One region of the Streptomyces nitrosporeus genome, then DNA from elsewhere that is predicted to be linked to it. Evidence: riboswitches for the same ligand, from Rfam matches in the RefSeq annotation. Region 1 holds a riboswitch; the other holds the start of a gene.

Region 1 (3,885 bases):
TGAAGCACAGCCCGATCTGGCTGCTGCCGTTGATCACCGCCACCGTTCTCGACGTGGTCGTGGAGCACGGCCCGGAGTCGGGGATCTGGAAGTCGACGGGCGTCCTGCTGTTCATCCTCGTCATCAACTACCCGCTCCACCAGTGGTACGTGCGGCTGCTCGGCGGCAGTATCCGCCGTATGGGCACGAGTCTGCGTTCCGCGCTCTGCCGCCGGATGCAGCAGTTGTCCATCGGGTACCACTCCCGGGTCAGTTCGAGCGTGCTCCAGGCGAAGGTGGTCCGGGACGTCGAGGCCGTGGAGCAGATGGTGCAGCAGAGCTCCGACATGGGTCTCGGCGCCGTCGTCACCCTGGTCGGGGGGCTCGTCGTCATCGGGGTGCGGGTGCCCGAGTTCCTGCCCGTGTTCCTCGTCGTGGTCCCGGCGGCGGGCTTCCTCGTGATGAAGCTCCGCGCGCGGCTGCGCAGCCACAACGAGTCCTTCCGCCGCGAGGTGGAACAACTGTCCTCGCGGGTCGGGGAGATGACCGCGCTGATGCCCATCACCCGCGCCCACGGTCTGGAGCGGACCGCCCTCGGCCGGGTCGACGGTTCCCTGCGCCAGGTGTTCGCGGCCGGTCTGCGCCTGGACATGATCAACGGCCGCTTCGGTTCGCTGTCCTGGGTGATCCTCAACACGCTCGGCGTGCTGTGCCTTTCCGGTTCCGCCCTGGTGGCCTACCACGGCTGGATGGCCCTCACCCCGGGGGACGTGGTGATGCTGAGCGCCTTCTTCACCGTACTGACGGGGTCGGTCACCACGCTGCTCGGCCTGGCTCCGGTCCTCACCAAGGGCCTGGAGTCGGTGCGTTCGGCGGGAGAGGTGCTGCAGGCGCCCGACCTGGAGAACAACGCCGGCAAGGCGCGGGTGGAGAGCGTGACCGGCCGTATCGACTTCGAGGACGCCGGCTTCGCGTACGACGACGGGGAGCAGGCGGTCGACGGCTTCACCCTGTCCGCACGGCCGGGTGAGACCATCGCGCTGGTCGGTGCGTCGGGTGCGGGGAAGTCGACGGTGCTCAACCTGCTGATCGGTTTCATCCGGCCCACCTCGGGCCGGATCCTGCTGGACGGCACCGACATGGCCGGGCTGGACCTGCGGACCTACCGGCGCTTCCTCTCGGTGGTGCCGCAGGAGTCGATCCTCTTCGAGGGCAGCATCCGCGACAACGTCGCGTACGGCATGGGGGACACGGACGAGGAGACGCTGACGCGTGCCCTGCGCGACGCCAACGCGCTGGATTTCGTGTCGGATCTGCCGCACGGTCTCGACACGGTCGTCGGGGAGCGGGGCGCGCGGTTGTCGGGCGGGCAGAAGCAGCGGCTGGCCATCGCCCGCGCGCTGATCCGCGATCCCCGCGTCCTGGTGCTCGACGAGGCGACGTCCGCGCTGGACAACCGTTCCGAGGCCCTGGTGCAGGAGGCCCTCTCCCGGCTGGTGCACGGCCGCACGGTGTTCGTCGTCGCCCACCGGCTCTCCACCGTCCAGGGCGCCGACCGCATCGTGGCGATGGAGAACGGCCGGATCGTCGAGGTGGGTACGCACGAGGAACTGCTGACCACGGGAGGCGTGTACGCCGGGCTGCAACCCGCGCAGCCGAGGTGACGGCAGGCGGGGGCCGGGCCCGGGACGGCGACCGGCGGGGGGAGCGGCAGGGGACCGGACCGGGCCGGGATGACAGCCGGGCCCGGGGCGACGGCCGGGCAGGCCGGACCGGCCACCGGAACGCGCTTGTCACCACGCGGGCGCGGGCACTAGGGTCGCCACGCCTTGGTGAACGGGAAATCCGGTGTGATGCCGGTGCGGCCCTCGCCACTGTGATCGGGAAGTCCTGCTCCAGCCCTCACGGGCAGCCACTGGGTCCTTCGACCCGGGAAGGCGGAGCACGGGCGGTGGTACCCGCGAGCCAGGAGACCGGCCAAGGCGCTTCAACCATCCACGAGGTGCTGGAGAGGGTCTGCCGAGTCATGCACATAGCCGAGGGTTTTCTTCCTCCGGAGCACGCGATCGCCTGGGGTGTCGCGTCCGCGCCGTTCGTCGTCCACGGGGTGAGATCGCTCACCCGTGAGGTCAAAGAGCATCCGGAGAGCACCCTGCTCCTGGGTGCGTCGGGTGCCTTCACCTTCGTCCTGTCGGCCCTGAAACTCCCTTCCGTCACCGGGAGTTGTTCCCATCCCACCGGGACGGGGCTCGGGGCGATCCTGTTCCGGCCGCCCGTCATGGCGGTGCTGGGCACCATCACCCTGCTGTTCCAGGCGCTGCTGCTGGCGCACGGTGGTCTGACCACGCTGGGCGCCAACGTCTTCTCCATGGCGGTCGTGGGGCCCTGGGCCGGGTACGCCGTGTTCCGGCTGCTGCGGCGCTGCGGTGCCGCCCTGATGGCGGCGGTGTTCTCCGCGGCGTTCGTCGCGGACCTGTCGACGTACTGCGTCACCAGTGTGCAGCTGGCGCTCGCCTTCCCCGATCCGGGAAGCGGGTTCCTGGGGGCGCTGGGTACGTTCGGTTCCGTCTTCGCCCTCACCCAGATCCCGCTCGCGGTCAGCGAGGGGCTGCTGACGGTGCTGGTGATGCGTCTGCTGGTGCGGTCCAGCAAGGGCGAACTGACCCGGCTGGGCGTGTTCCTGACGCGCCGGGCGAACGGCGCGGGTACGGCCGCCGGGGCGGTGGCCCGATGACGAAGCACACGAAGGTCAACGCGCTGCTCCTGCTGGCGGTCGCCGCGCTGGCGGTGCTGCCCCTGGTCCTCGGGCTCGGCGACCACAAGGAGGAGCCGTTCGCCGGCGCCGACGCGGAGGCGGAGACCGCGATCACCGAGATCGACCCGGACTACGAGCCCTGGTTCTCCCCGCTGTACGAGCCGCCGTCCGGCGAGATCGAGTCGGCGCTCTTCGCCCTCCAGGCGGCTCTCGGCGCGGGGGTCCTCGGCTACTACTTCGGGGTGCACCGGGGCCGGCGCCAGGGTGCCGGGCCGGCGGGTCGGCAGAACGGCGCCGGCGGCTCCCGCCCCGGCGAGTTCTGATCCGGCCGTGCTGCCGATCGACGAGGCGGCGCACAGCAGTCGCTGGCGCCGCCGCCATCCCGTGGACAAGGCGGTCCTGGGCCTCGGTCTGACCGTGCTGGCCATCTCGCTGCCGGCCTGGCCGGGGGCGGCCCTGGTGCTGGTCACGGCGCTGGTGGTGCTGCTCGGCCCGGCGGGCGTGCCGGCCCGCCGGCTGTGGCGGGCCTACCGGGTCCCGCTGGGCTTCTGTGTGACCGGGGCGCTCCCTCTGCTGGTGCGGGTCGGCGGGCCCGAAGGGTTCGTCGGCCTGGCCGGCGGCGGGCCCCTGCGGGCCGGGGAGCTGCTGCTGCGGACCTCGGCCGCGTCCCTGGGCGTGCTGCTGTTCGCCTTCACCACCCCGGTGTCGGACCTGCTGCCCCGGCTGGTGCGGGCCGGGGTGCCCGCACCGGTCGTGGACGTCGCTCTGGTGACGTACCGGATGAGCTTTCTGCTGCTGGAGTCGGTACGCCGTGTCCGGCAGGCGCAGGCCGCGCGGCTCGGGCACACCACGCGGGCGGCGGCCTGGCGGTCGCTGGGCGGGCTCGGCGCCACCGCTTTCGTCCGGGCCTTCGACCGGGCGGCCCGGCTCCAGTCGGGGCTGGCGGGGCGGGGGTACGACGGGACGCTGCGGGTCCTGGTGCCCGAGGTCCCGGTGTCCGCCCGCTTCCTGACGGGCAGTGCGGTGCTGCTCATCGCTCTGGCCGTTCTCACCTCCGTACTGGAAAGGCCGCTGTCGTGAGTGAGTCCGCCGTGAGTGAGTCCGCCGTGAGTGGGTCCGCCGTCCTGGTCGCCCTGCGGGGGGTGTCCTTC
Region 2 (3,885 bases), 7.3 Mb from region 1:
CGAAGCCCTCGACGGGGCCGGCCGGGCCCGCCTGTGGGCGGGACTGCTGAAGCACGGCATCCGGCCGCCCGTGCCCGAGGGGCGCACCGGGCCCGGATGAGTCACCGCGGTGCGAAGGGGGCGCCGGTTCCGGGTGGCCCGGCCCCCGTTCACCGGCCGGAGGTCCTCACAGTCCGTGGGTCCGCGCGAGGTAGCGGTCGAGGTCCTCGGCGGACGTGTAGTGGTGTGTCCGCAGGCCGAGGCGGGCCGCGGCCTCCGTGTTGACGCGCTTGTCGCATCCGCGGCGGCTTCGCCGCGGTCTTCTCTGTTCCTTCGCAACGCCACCGAACCCATGCGTGTGGGGACGGTGCCGAACCATCGGGCGGTCAGCGCACCAGCGACGGAGCCGTCCTCGTCCTGGCAGTCCGCGCCCTGCCCGACGTTCCGTCCTCCGCCGTGCTCGAACTCCTCGACCGGTACGTGAGACACCTGGCCGGCCAGGGCGGCCGGCTGATCCTGTGCGGCGTCCAGCCTCCGCTTCTACGCCTTCTGAGACGTTCCGAAATCGCCGACCGGATCGGTGAGGACAGCATCATCCCCGCTACGGAGGAACTCTTCGGCGCGCTCGACAGGGCACTCGCCGAAGCCCGGAGGAGAACCGGCGCCGTCCAGGACGGACCACCGCCCGGATGATCCCTCGTCCTTCAGCCGCCCCCGGCCTGCCAGGGAACGAGGACGAGCCCACGCGGCCGGCGGCCGGGCGGGAGGTCCGTCCCGGGGCCCTGCGGAGTGGACAGGCGCCCGGCCCGCCCGGTGCCGGCGGTCAGTCCGTCTCCTGGGCGTGCGGCGCCGTCGCCGGCTGGTGGGCCGGACGGTCCCGCCCGCCGTCGCGGTCCGACACCACCACGGCGATCAGCCCGACGACGACGGCCGCGGCGACGGCCCGTCCGGCCGCACGCGCCCACCAGGCCGGACGGGCCGTGCCCCCGCCGGGGGGACCCAGCTTTTCGGCCCGCCGGGCCGGCTTCAGCAGCCGCAGCAACAGCAGTACCGCGACCGGCAGTTGCAGCAGCCACAGAGCAGTGCGCGGCCACTCCCCGTACCAGACGTTGGTTCCGTACAGCAGTGTGTGCCACACGCTCAGCACGTACACGACGATCACGAAACGGTGCAGCCGTCGCCAGGTGTTCGCTCCGATGCGGTGCCGGACGTAGAACAGCAGCCCCAGCGGAATCGCCAGGTACAGGGCGCCCTGGCCGAGCGGGATGGCGATCCTCCCGGTCCCGGAGTCGTACCAGCCCGGCACGAAGCTGTCCGCGAAGGCCACCCACAGCCGTTCCGCCCACGCCACCTTCGTCTCGTACCGCACGAGTTCCGCCGCGAACATCAGCGCGTGGGCGGACATCAGCGCCATCGTCGTCAGGCTCGTGGTGCGGTGCCAGCGCTCCAGCACCTGCCGGGAGACCGGCAACCGGGCGGGGCGCGGCCCCGACAGCAGCAGGCCGAGCATGACCGTGCCCCACGCCCACAGCAGCCCCGACCAGCCGAACGCCTGGCTGAGCAGGTACATCCAGTACGTGCCGGGATCGTCCATGAACGGCATGACCGCGACCGTGTCCGAAGCACCCGAGCCCATGCGCGCGTACAGGAACGCGAACACGAGCGCCGTGACCACCACCGCCGCGGTGGCGTCGGGCAGGGCGGCCCGCAGGTCACCGCGCAGCGCGACGCGGCCGCCGGGAGCCCGCCGCTGCGCGGCCGGGGTCACCGCCCCGTCCTCGTCGGGCCTCGTGTCTGACGTCATCAGGGGCCTCCCCGGGCACGGGCCACCGCAACAGCGGTACGCGTGTGGCGTGAGGCAACAAGTCTGGCCCAGGTGAGAGCGATTCTTGAGGCGGTATCCGGCCAGAGCCGCCACAGGAACCGCACAGGACACCCCTGTTTTCTGCCGCGCCCTCACATTCAGGACAACCGCCGGAGCCCCCCTGTCACAGGGACGGGGGCGCCTCTACGCTGATGCACGCAGTCGGTTCGCGCCGCCCGTCCGCCCGGACGCCCGGTGGCGCGACGCAAGAGGGAACCCGGTGCGAATCCGGGACTGTCCCGCAGCGGTGAGTGGGAACGAAAGCCGTCGATGTCACTGGGCCCGCGTCAGGGCCGGGGAAGAGACGGCCGGTAGGTGTCCGCCTTTCGGCGGGCGTGCCCGCGAGTCCGAAGACCTGCCACTGCGCCCGCGCGTCGCGCGGGCTGTGTACGTGACCTCGTGGACTGGGTCGGCGGTATGGGCGGTCGTACATCGTGTACGGCCGTGCCTCCTTCCCTGTCGGTGTCCAAGGACCGGGACGGAGGAGGAATGCGCGCGTCATCCAGCCTGCCCTCTTCGGGTACGCCGCCCCGGGCCGGGGTGTCCGCCGGCCGGCCGGGGCCGACGGCGCCGAGGCCCGGCATACGCGCCCGCCAGGGCCGCCCTCCGTCGGGCCGCACCGTGTCGGGTGTCTGCCACGGCACGCTGGGCGAGCTGTACCAGGGCCCTCTGCGGCCGGACGCCGAGCCCGAGATCGCGGTGGTGTCCTTCCCCGTGGACCGCCACTCCTGGGTGTACTTCACCCCGAGGGCGGCGGCCGGACCTCCGCCGCATGCTCCGCCGCTCGGGGAGAAGTCCGCGGCGGCGGCCCGGCTCTTCCTGGACCGCTACGGCCTCGCCCTGCCGCCGGGAGACTGGCACGCCCACTCCGAACTGCCGGTGGGTGTGGGGATGGCCAGTTCCACGGCGGACATCGTGGCGACGCTGCGCTGCCTGTTCCGGGTCTTCTCCCTGCCGTACGACGCGGACGTGGTCGTCGGCATCCTGGCGGACATCGAGCGCGCCGACAGTGTCTTCCTCGACGAGTTCGCCCTGTATCTCAGCGGCCGGCACCGGGTGGTGCGGCGACTGGGCCCGGGCCTCGGCTTCCACACCGTCTACGTCACCGAACCCGGCACGGTGGACACCGCCGCCGTCACTCCCCTGCTGCTGGACCACTACCGGCGCCGCGGCGAGGAGTACCGGCGGTGCCTGACCGATCTGGTGAAGGGCTTCGGCTCGGGGGACCCGGCCGCCGTCGCCCGTGCCGCGACGGTCAGCGCCGCGTTGTCCCAGGAGGTGCTGCCCAAGGCGACCTTCGGCAGCCTGCAGGCCCATCGTGAACGGTTCGGCGCCGACGGCGTCTTCGTCGCCCACACCGGCTGCCTGGCCGGCTATCTCTTCGCCTCGCGCCCACGCGCCGGGGTCAAGTCCGAACTCTCCGCGTTCTTCCGCTCGCTCGGCCACCAGTGCACCTTCGCCCGAGGAGGCTACGGGTGATCCACCCCCACATCACCGACGCCCTGAAAGTACCGGACCTCGTCCGGCTCACCGACGGCCTGGTCCTGCTCCGGTTCGAGTCGATGAAGATCTATTCGGCCCTGGCCGCCGTCCGCCACCTGCTGGAACGGGGTACGGTCCGTCCCGGCCAGACCCTGGTCGACAGCTCCAGCGGCATCTACGCCCACGCCATCGCGCTGGCCTGCCACCGGTACGGCATGCGGTGCCACATCGTCGCGTCCACCACCGTCGACTCCACCACCCTCACCCAGCTGGAGATCCTCGGTGCCACGGTGGAGCGGGTCGAGCCGTCGCGGAACCTCGCACTCGACCAGGAGCTCCGGGTACGGCGGGTGCGCGAGATCCTCGCCGAGCGCCCCGGCCACCACTGGATGCGCCAGTACCACGACGGCATCCACTACCTCGGCTACCACGAGGTCGCCGACCGGATCGCGGCGGAGTTCCCCGCCACACCGCTGACCGTCGTCGGCGGAGTGGGCTCCGGAGCCTCGACCGGCGGCATCGTGGAACGCCTGCGCACCAGGGACCCTTCCGTGCGCCTG

The links. A riboswitch is a leader RNA that binds a small molecule or an ion and turns the genes downstream of it on or off. The one in region 1 is predicted to bind cobalamin.
Region 2: another riboswitch for cobalamin. It lies ahead of CP967_RS00280 (GHMP family kinase ATP-binding protein); the one in region 1 lies ahead of CP967_RS32940 (energy-coupling factor ABC transporter permease).

What each region holds. Positions count from the first base shown of each region.
Region 1 covers NZ_CP023702.1:7,396,775-7,400,659, reverse strand. The annotation lists gene CP967_RS32945 (ABC transporter ATP-binding protein) at 1-1,643, shown strand, start outside; cobalamin riboswitch at 1,793-1,975, shown strand; gene CP967_RS32940 (energy-coupling factor ABC transporter permease) at 2,006-2,713, shown strand; gene CP967_RS32935 (energy-coupling factor ABC transporter substrate-binding protein) at 2,710-3,057, shown strand; gene cbiQ (cobalt ECF transporter T component CbiQ) at 3,065-3,814, shown strand; gene CP967_RS32925 (energy-coupling factor ABC transporter ATP-binding protein) at 3,841-3,885, shown strand, end outside.
Region 2 covers NZ_CP023702.1:64,599-68,483, forward strand. The annotation lists gene CP967_RS00260 (phytoene desaturase family protein) at 1-100, shown strand, start outside; gene CP967_RS00270 (hypothetical protein) at 436-672, shown strand; gene CP967_RS00275 (ferric reductase-like transmembrane domain-containing protein) at 803-1,783, opposite strand; cobalamin riboswitch at 2,054-2,200, shown strand; gene CP967_RS00280 (GHMP family kinase ATP-binding protein) at 2,333-3,322, shown strand; gene CP967_RS00285 (cysteine synthase family protein) at 3,319-3,885, shown strand, end outside.